Regions from separate parts of the Halomonas sp. GD1P12 genome, predicted to be linked through region 3. Evidence: predicted binding sites of a transcription regulator. Region 3 holds the regulator's gene; each other region holds the start of a gene.
What was found. Region 3 encodes PhoB, which activates phosphate uptake and scavenging genes when phosphate is short. Its sites were predicted from a motif close to TGTCATANNNNTGTCANA; they were not measured.

Region 1 (3,273 bases), 1.5 Mb from region 3:
CCCACGCTCTATGTTGGCGACGGGGTCAACGACACGCTGTGTCTGGCCGCCGCGGGGGTGGGCGTTGCGCCCATGCAGGCAAGCGACGCCGCCCGTGAAGGGGCGGCGGCCCAGCTGCTTCGCCCCGGCGTTGGCGGCGTGGTCGAGCTTCTGCGCTTGGCCAGGCGTACCCGCAACGTCATGCGCCAGAACCTGGTGTTCTCGGCGGTGTACAACACCCTGGCGCTGGGGCTGGTCATCGTCATGGCGGTGCCGCCGCTGGCGGCGGTGCTGGCCATGGCGGCGAGCTCTTTAAGCGTGACGCTGAACGCCGCCCGGCTCGCCTGGGCGCCGGTCGACGGTGACCCCGCAAAGGCCTCGCCATGAGCCGGGTCATCGTCTGGGTCGAGGCGCAGCTTCTATGGCTGGTGATGGCGGTGGCCGCGCTGGGGCTTTTGTACCCGGCGGCGGGCGTGGCGCTGGCGCCGCTGATTGGCCCGCTGCTGGCGCTTTTGATGTTCGTCATCAGCCTGACCTTCGATGCCCATCAGGTCGGCGCGGTGCTGCGCCGCCCCTCGCGGCCGCTGCTGGCGCTTTGTCTGGTGTACGGGCCGATGTCGCTACTGGGCTGGCTGACCGGGCGGCTCTTTTTCGGCACCGGGGCGCTCGCCGCGGGGCAGACGCTTCTGGGCACGCTGCCCACCGACGTGTCATCACCGCTTCTGGTGCTGATGGCGCGGGGCAACGTGGCGATGGCGGCGGTGTTCAACGCGATCACTACGGCACTTTCACCGCTGCTGGTCCCGCTGCTGTTTCTCGCGCTTACCGGCATCGAGCTCGACGTGCCGCTTTTCGCCATCGTGGTCGAGCTTTTACTGATCGTTTTCGTTCCGACGCTTCTGGGCGTGGCGCTGCGCACCCGGTTCAGCACAACGCTTGCCCGCTTTGACGACCGCTACGCGGGGCTGGGCTCTATCATCTATCTGCTGATACTGCTGGCGGTGGTGGGGCCCAACGCCGCGACCATTCTGGGGTACGGCGCCTACGCGCTAGTGATCGCTGCCGCAGCGCTGTGTTTGAACCTGGCAGGCTACGCAGTGGGCACGGCGTCCAGGCTGATCACCAATGAGCGGTCAGAGGTGGTGGCGTATCTCTTTACCACGAGCAAGAAGGAGTTCAGCATTGCGGCGGCGTTCGTCGCGGCCTCCGGGCTTTCGCCGGAGATCGCCATTCCCGCGGCGTTTTTCGCCGTCATCCAGATGATTACCTCGCCGCTGGCGGCCAGACTGCTCGTCCGTCGCCCCACTAGCACTTGGGTGAGCGATAAGCGCTAGCAGTAGCCCAGCGCCTCGCCCAGCCTTGTGGCGTGCTCTTTTACCCAGCCACGGTCGATCGCGCCCCAGCTCTCGATCACGTAGCGGCCGATGTTGTGCCGCTCGCCTTCTTGCCCCTCAAAAACGCAAACGATATCGAGCTCGTCGAGCGACTTGATCGTGTCCTGAGCGGTGCGCCGGGGCATGCCGGTGGCCTCGATCAGTGCCGGCACGCTGGCCACGCCCTGGTCGATCAGGTGGGCGACGTAGAGGCGGCGGTAGAAACTCGATCGGGTCTTGCTCAGTGGCTCATTCAAGGGCTTTGTCATTGGGCGTTCCGGTTCGATGGTTGGGGAGGGCGTTAATCGAAATAAGTGAGCGCGGTCACGCGGGCGTCATCAGGCTGTCACCTGCGGCGCGCAACGTGAAGGGTGAACGTGCCCCACGTTGCCAACCGCCGGAGGGATCACCATGGTAGAGACGACCCATCGCGCCGCGCCAGAGAGCTACGCTCGCCCGGCGCAAAAGGAGAAGCAGGGCCGCCTGCGCCAGTGGCTCACGCTATTGCTGTTAGTCTACTTTCTGATCTGCGCGGTATCCATCGTCGGCGACGGCTTCAAGCTCGCCACCGGCGATCACGCCGAGCGCCTGTTCGAGTTCGCCACCAACCCCTTCGTCGGCCTGATGGTCGGTATCGTCGCCACCGCCCTGATCCAGTCGTCCTCGACGGTGACCTCGGTGATCGTTGGCATGGTGGCCGGGGGGCTGCCGGTCGCGGTGGCGGTACCCATGGTCATGGGGGCGAACATCGGCACCACGGTGACCAATACGCTGGTGAGCCTGGGCCACGTCAACGACAAGAACGAGTTTCGCCGCGCCTTTGCCGCCGCCACCGTGCACGACTTCTTCAATCTGCTGGCCGTGGTGATTTTGCTTCCCATCGAGATCCTGTTCCACCCGCTGGAGCGCATGGCCGGCGCCGTGGCCGGCGTTTTCTATGGCGATGCCGATCTTTCGCTGGATAACGTCAATATCGTGGGCCAGCTGACTCAGCCGGTGACGGACACGGCAGATCAGTTGGTGGCGAGTTTGCCGGCGGTGGCCGGTGGTATCGCCTTGATCGTCATCGGCGTGGCGCTGATTTTTCTCTCCATTCGCTACATCGGCAAGCTGTTGAAGACGCTGATGGTTGGGCGCGCCAGGCAAATCATGCTCAGCGCCATCGGCCGCGGGCCGTTCACCGGCGTGGCCTCCGGGGCGCTGGTGACGATGCTGGTGCAGTCGTCCTCCACGACCACCAGCCTGATGGTGCCCATGGCCGGCTCTGGCGCGTTCACGCTGCGCCAGATCTATCCGTTCACCATCGGCAGCAATATCGGCACCACCATGACGGCGCTGCTGGCCGCCACGGCGATTTCCGGCGCCACGGCGCTGTTGGCGCTGGAGATCGCCCTGGTGCATCTGCTTTTCAATCTGTGCGCCGTGCTGATCATCGGCGGACTGCCGTTTCTGCGTCTGCTACCGGTGAAAGGGGCGCAGTGGCTGGGCCGGGTCGCCGCCGAGCGCAAGGCGCTGGCCGCCGGCTGGGTGCTGGGCGTGTTCATCGCGCTGCCGGCCCTGCTGATCGCTGTTACCGTACTGTAAGGAGGGCGCCATGAGTATTGAACAAGGTTCCAGGCCAAGCCTGCACACCACCTCGACCGCCGAACTCAAGGCGATGTTGAACGACTCGGTGGAGATCATCGACGAAATTCGCGCTGAGCTCGACGCCCGAGAAGCCCAGACTCAGGAGCTCGAAAAGATGGACACCCTGATGGTCGAGGCGAGGCCGAAGCTTCAGGAGATTCGCGGCTTCTTCGCGCTGGTGCTCGACGAGCTCAAGGCGCGGCGCGGCCCGAACCGTTAGCGCTGGCTAGTCGAACAGGTCGCCCTGAGCGCGGGGTGGCCTGAAGTCGCGCGTGTTGAGCCCCTGCTCGGCGCG
Region 2 (3,273 bases), 320 kb from region 3:
AATGGCAGTGCACGTTCAGCGTAAACGAGGGCGCGGTAGACGCGGCCCGATGGAAAGAAAGGCTTGCATGGCGACTGCGGCGCTTCGCCGACCGCCTTCAGGGCGGCGGCCGTACGGTCAGAATCGACTGTCACGTAACGCCTGCCATTAGCCTCGCCGAGGTGGATACCTGCCTGATGAAAGGCTTCGAAGTCACCCAGGGTCTGATCACCCAGCTTGCCCACCAGCAGGCCTGCGAGGAGGTGATGCGCGACGCCAAGGCGGAGCTTTTTGAAGAGCACTCCTCGCCCTGACAGAAACGTTTGACGATACCAAAACACCCGCTCATGGCGGGTGTTTTCGTTAGTGTCGAGCTCGCTATGCTACCCAACCAGCCGTGCCGGGCAGCCCGTAACGATGGTCTTTCGCCAAGGTCGGAATACCGTTCCCTTCGTTTCCGACATTCCCGCCGTCCTTGGCGGTCAGATGGCGAAAGTAGCGTACAGGGAGGTATTCACAGCGCCCTCGTGTAGGGTCGTGTAGGGCTGCCCGGCACCGCCCCCTGTCTCTATCACCCCGCCAAAACCGCTTTCATCTACCCCTCGAACGGCGCTTCCAGCGCTCTACCCATTCGGGTCATGAATTCGACGCACGCGACAAGCTCGCTTTTCTCGATGTACTCGTCGGGTTGGTGAGCCTGGGCGATGCTGCCCGGCCCGAGGATGATCGTTTGCAGCCCCTGCCCCTGGAACTGCCCGGCTTCGGTGGCGTAGGCCACCGCGTGGTTGCAGCACTCATTAGGCAGGTGATCCCGGGCCAGGCGCAGCACGGCGGCGTTGTCGCGATCGGCCAGGCCCGGCACGGTGACGTTGAGCGCCTCGGTGTCGATCGTGACCTGCTTGCCGCGCGCTAAAAGCTCTGCCTTGAGTGAGTCGACGTACTGCGTGAAGCGGTCAAACACCTCGTCGAACGTCTCGGTCGGCAAATGACGAATCTCCCACTCGAAGGTACATTCGCGCGCCATGATGTTGATCGCCGTACCGCCTTTGATCCGGCCGACGTGCAGGCTGGTGTGGGGCACGTTGAAGGCCTCGTCCACCCGGCCCTCCTCGACCAGGGCGGTCATGGTGTCCTCGATGAAACTCACCAGCCGCGCGGCCACGTGGATCGCCGAGGTGCCCTGGTTGACCTGGCTGCTGTGCGCCTCGACCCCGGTGACCGTGGTGCGCAGGTTGGTCGCGCCTTTTTGCGCCACCACCGGCTGCATCAGGGTCGGCTCGCCGACGATGACGTGAGCCGTGGTGGAGTAGTGTTCATAAAAGCGCTTGATCAGCTCCGGCGCGCCGACGCAGCCGATCTCTTCGTCATAAGAGAAGCCGAAGTAGATGGGCTGCTTGAGAGGCGCCTTCACCCACTCGGGCACCATGGCGAGCGCGCAGGCGATGAAGCCTTTCATGTCGCAGCTTCCCCGGCCGTAAAGCCGGCCGTCGCCGCCGTCGTGAAGCGTAAACGGGTCCGTCGACCAGGGCTGGCCCTCGACCGGCACCACGTCGGTGTGGCCCGACAGCATCACCCCACCCGGCGCGTCCGGGCCGATACGCGCAATCAGATTCGCCTTGGTGTTGCAGGGGCTCATGACCCGCTCCGAGGCGACGCCGTACTCGGCCAGATAGCCTTCGACGAATTCGATCAGCGCCAGGTTGGAGCCGCGGGAGGTGGTATCGAAGGCGATGAGTTGGGAAAGAAGCGATTCTGCATTCGTCATGACGTATCTCGGGTTAAGCGCGTTGCCACCACCCTAGCACTGCCCACCGCGCTCGCCTACTGCCAAAGTGGCATGAGCCTTGAACCTTCGTCCGGTTATCGTTCATCAATTTGTCATATAGACTCACTACTGTTCAGTGCACCTCACAAGCTCAATAAACGTACTGCGCCGCCCGGCCATGCCCGGGCCCACAAGGAGTGATGTATGTCTCGTTTCACGTTACGCGCGTTATCCGTCGGTATCGCCGCGGCAAGCCTGAGCATGTCCGCCCAGGCCGCTACCGAGATCACCTGGTGGCACTCCATGGGCGGCGAGCTCGGCGAGCGCCTGAGCGCCCTGGCCGAGGACTTCAACGCCACTCAGGATGAGTACCAGGTCACGCCCTCCTATCGGGGTGAGTACGAAGCGACCATGGTCAACACCATCGCCGCCTTCCGTGCCGGCGAGCAGCCTCACATCGTACAGATTTACGAAGTCGGCACCGGCACCATGATGGCCGCCCAGGGCGCCATCTACCCCGTGTATGAGCTGATGGAAGCACACGGCAACGACTTCGACGCAGACAACTACCTGCCCGTGGTGACCGGCTACTACACCGACACCGACGGCAACATGCTCTCGATGCCGTTCAACTCCTCCACGCCGATTCTCTACTACAACAAGGACGCCTTCGAGGCCGCCGGGCTCGACCCGGAAACCCCGCCGACCACCTGGGCGGAAATGGGCGAGATGGGCCAACAGATCGTCGACGAAGGCGCGGCGTCGTGTGGCTTTACCATGGCCTATGCCGCCAACTGGATTGGCCTCGAGAACTTCTCGGCGCTGCACAATCAGCCCATCGGCACCCAGGAAAACGGCTTTGGCGGGCTGGACACCGAGTTCGTCTTCAACGGCGAGGTGCAGGCGCGCTTCTGGGATCAACTCAAGGAGTGGAGCGACAGTGGCGTTTACAGTTACGCCGGCCCCGCCAACGGCCCGGACGCGGCGCCCTCGTTCTACGCCGGCGACTGCGCGATGTACATGAACTCTTCGGCCTCGCGCGCCGACGTGCTGGCCAACTCCGACTTCGAGGTCGGTTTCGGCATGCTGCCTTACTATGATGACGTAGAGGGCGCGCCGCAGAACTCGATCATCGGCGGCGCGACGTTGTGGGTGCTTTCCGGTCATGAGGACGACGAGTACGCCGGCGTGGCCGAATTCCTCGAGTACCTGTCGCTTCCCGAGGTACAGGCCGAGTGGCACCAGGGCACCGGCTATCTGCCGATCACCACCGCCGCGTATGAGCTGAGCCAGGAGCAGGGCTACTACGAGGAGAACCCGGGTGCGGATCTCGCTATCGAGCAGATCAACCTGAACGAGCCCACCGAGAACTCCAAAGGCCTGCGCTTTGGCAACTACCCGCAGGTACGCATGGTGCTCGACGAGGAGTTCCAGGCGGTGCTGGCCGGCGACAAGAGCGGGCAGGAAGCGCTGGATGACGCGGTCGAGCGCGGCAACCAGATCCTGCGCGATTTCGAGTCAGCCAATAA
Region 3 (3,273 bases):
CCTTGATCGGCCCATCGGCACCTGGCTTTTGATGTGGCCGACGCTCTGGGCGCTGTGGATCGCCGCCGAGGGGGTGCCGGGGCGCGGGGTGCTGTTGATCTTTATCGCCGGCGTCTACTCCATGCGCGCGGCAGGGTGCGTGGTGAATGACTACGCCGATCGCCACTTCGACGGCCACGTCAAACGTACCAAAAACCGGCCGCTGGCGACCGGGCGCATCGGGGAAGCCGAAGCCAAGGTGCTGTTCATCGCGCTGGTGGCGGTGTCGTTCATTCTGGTGCTGTTGACCAACTGGTTTACCGTGTTGCTGTCGGTGGGCGGGCTTTTGCTTGCCGCCGCGTATCCTTTCATGAAGCGCTATACCCACTTCCCCCAGGTGGTGCTCGGTGCGGCGTTCTCCTGGGCGATCCCCATGGCCTTTGGCGCGGTTCTGGGTCACGTGCCGCTCGAGGCGTGGGTACTATTTCTGGCCAACGTGCTGTGGACCGTCGCCTATGACACCCAGTACGCCATGGTGGACCGCGACGACGACTTGAAGATCGGCATCAAATCCACCGCAGTGCTGTTTGGCCAGGCCGACCGGCTGATCATTGGCCTGCTGCAGGCGGCCACGCTGTTACTGCTGGCCTGGGTGGGGTGGGCTATAAGTCTGGGAGGTTTTTTCTGGCTGGGCCTTGTGGCCATGGCGGCCACCTTCGTGCATCAGCAGCGCCTGATCGTTCACCGCGAGCGCGAGGCCTGCTTTCAGGCGTTTTTGAACAATCACTGGTCGGGGCTTGTGCTCTTCGCCGGGCTCGCCTTGAGCTTTTGGCCGGTGGCGGGCTAAGGTGGCAAAAGCGGGTGTCATAAAACTGTCACTCGCTCATGGTGTGATTGTCACCGATATGTCATCGACCACTTTGCCTGGACACCGTGAGGCCCGCCCATGACCGCCAAAACCGTTTTGATCGTCGACGATGAGGCGCCGATTCGCGAGATGATCGCGGTGGCGCTGGAGATGGCGGACTATCGCGTGCTCGAAGCCGATAACGCCCAGGATGCCCACGCGCTGGTGGTCGACAACCAGCCGGATCTGCTGCTGCTCGACTGGATGATGCCCGGTACCAGCGGCATCGAGTTGGCCCGTCGCCTCAAGCGCGAAGAGGCCACCGCCGAGCTTCCGATCATCATGCTCACTGCCAAGGGCGAGGAAGACAACAAGATCCAGGGGCTCGAGGCGGGTGCCGACGACTACATCACCAAGCCGTTCTCTCCCAGAGAGCTGGTCGCGCGCCTGAAAGCGGTGCTGCGGCGTACCACGCCGCGCGGCATGGAGGACCCGGTGGAAATCAACGGCCTGCTGCTCGACCCGGTAAGCCACCGGGTCAGCGCTCACGGCAAGGCGTTGGACATGGGGCCGACGGAATACCGACTGCTGCAATTTTTCATGACCCACCAGGAGCGCGCCTATACCCGCAGCCAGCTGCTGGATCAGGTATGGGGCGGCAACGTCTACGTCGAGGAGCGCACCGTGGACGTTCACATTCGTCGCCTGCGTAAGGCCCTGGGCGATGCTCATCAGAACCTGATTCAGACGGTGCGCGGCACCGGCTATCGCTTCTCCGCCCGGAGCTAGCGCGTGCACCTGTGGAGCCGGGAACTCTGGCGTATCGCCTGGCTTGCCACGCTCGGGGTGATCATGGGCTGGCTGTTTGGCGCGCCGGGGTTGGGCCTCGCCGCCGGGCTCGGCGTGTGTCTTTTCTACCACTTGCGCCAGCTGCGCGCGCTTTATCTATGGCTAACGCTTACGCCGAGCGAGGAGCCACCCGCCGGGCCCGGGCTCTGGGGCGAGCTTCTGGACCGGCTCTACCGCTACCAGAAAAGTCAGCGCATCACTCAGGGCCGCCTCAGAGCCACGCTTGCGCGTATTCAGGAGTCGTCGGAGGCGATGCGCGACAGCGTGGTCATGCTCGACCGTCACGGCGACCTGGAGTGGTGGAACAGCGCCGCCACAAAGATGATGGGGCTTCAAACCGCCCATGACCGCGGCCAGCACATCACCAATTTGTTGCGCGACCCCGCGTTTGTGCGCTACTTCTCGTCCCGCGAATACAGTGAGCCTCTAACGCTCACCTCACCCATCGACGAACGGCGCATTCTCGAGTATCAGATCACGCTTTACGGCGACGATGAGCGGCTCTTGATGGCGCGAGATATTACCCGGCTGCACCGGCTGGAGCAGATGCGCCAGGATTTCGTCGCCAACGTCTCCCATGAGCTTCGCACGCCCTTGACCGTGCTCTCCGGTTATCTGGAAACCTACAGCGATCTGAGCGATCAACTGCCGCCAAGACTTGGCCGCAGCGTCGCTCAGATGCAGGCGCAAACCCTGCGCATGCAGAATCTGGTCGACGATTTGCTGCTGCTTTCGCGCCTCGAGATTGATCAGGGCGGCAAGGATCACCAGCCGTTGGCACTGGGGCCGCTATTGGAAAGCGTGTGTCAGGACGCCCGGGCGCTGTCCGGTCAGCAGCACGAAACGCCCCAGCAGATCGCGCTCGAGATCGAAAGCGACGCGCGGCTGATCGGCAGCGAGCAGGAGCTACGAAGCGCGGTGTCCAACCTGGTGTTCAACGCCGTGCGCTACGCCCCGGGGGGAAGTACGATTACGCTGCGCTACGCCGAGCTTGCCGAAGGCGGCGCCTGTATCGAGGTCAAGGACAACGGTCACGGCATCGACCCGGTACACATTCCACGGCTGACCGAACGCTTTTATCGCGTCGATAAAGGGCGCAGCACGGCCACCGGCGGTACCGGCCTTGGGCTTGCCATCGTCAAGCATGTGCTGATTCGCCACGACGGGCGGCTTTCGATCGAAAGTCGCCCGGGCTTTGGCGCTACCTTCCGCTGTATTTTCCCCGCCGCCCGCCTAAGCTGATCCTCTTTGAAACAACACCTGTACAAGTGTGTCAATATGGCATGTAAGAGTGGTACAGGAATGCTCATGTGTCATTTTTAGCCACTTTCAGAGCGCCTATACAGCCACATGGAACGCATTGTACAGGTTTTGTAATGTTTTATATTATTGATTTTAAAGTAATTTAATTTTTTATTGGATTTATGGCACAGCCTCTGCAAAGATTTAAGTAAGAAAGACAGCTGCTTCAAAGTAGTCCGCCGCAAGGCACTCTTTCTTACTTTAAGCGGTACCACAGCAATTCAGGAGGTGGAATATGATGTCCAAGGAGCTACTCAAGAAAGCGGGTGTCGTAGGTATTGCGTTTGGTCTGTTGG

Region 1: OCT39_RS06430 (Na/Pi symporter) is a predicted target of PhoB. The motif match lies at 1,686-1,703, and genes of this name have one in related genera.
Region 2: ugpB (sn-glycerol-3-phosphate ABC transporter substrate-binding protein UgpB) is a predicted target of PhoB. The motif match lies at 1,845-1,862, and genes of this name have one in related genera.

The regions. Positions count from the first base shown of each region.
Region 1 is NZ_CP107007.1:1,381,099-1,384,371, forward strand. It holds gene OCT39_RS06415 (heavy metal translocating P-type ATPase) at 1-366, shown strand, start outside; gene OCT39_RS06420 (bile acid:sodium symporter family protein) at 363-1,313, shown strand; gene OCT39_RS06425 (winged helix-turn-helix domain-containing protein) at 1,310-1,621, opposite strand; gene OCT39_RS06430 (Na/Pi symporter) at 1,764-2,936, shown strand; gene OCT39_RS06435 (hypothetical protein) at 2,947-3,198, shown strand; gene OCT39_RS06440 (PA0069 family radical SAM protein) at 3,205-3,273, opposite strand, start outside.
Region 2 is NZ_CP107007.1:241,684-244,956, reverse strand. It holds gene OCT39_RS01210 (hypothetical protein) at 1-293, shown strand, start outside; gene argE (acetylornithine deacetylase) at 575-1,744, opposite strand; gene ugpB (sn-glycerol-3-phosphate ABC transporter substrate-binding protein UgpB) at 1,949-3,273, shown strand, end outside.
Region 3 is NZ_CP107007.1:3,698,620-3,701,892, reverse strand. It holds gene ubiA (4-hydroxybenzoate octaprenyltransferase) at 1-826, shown strand, start outside; gene phoB (phosphate regulon transcriptional regulator PhoB) at 926-1,615, shown strand; gene phoR (phosphate regulon sensor histidine kinase PhoR) at 1,619-2,917, shown strand; gene OCT39_RS17000 (hypothetical protein) at 3,216-3,273, shown strand, end outside.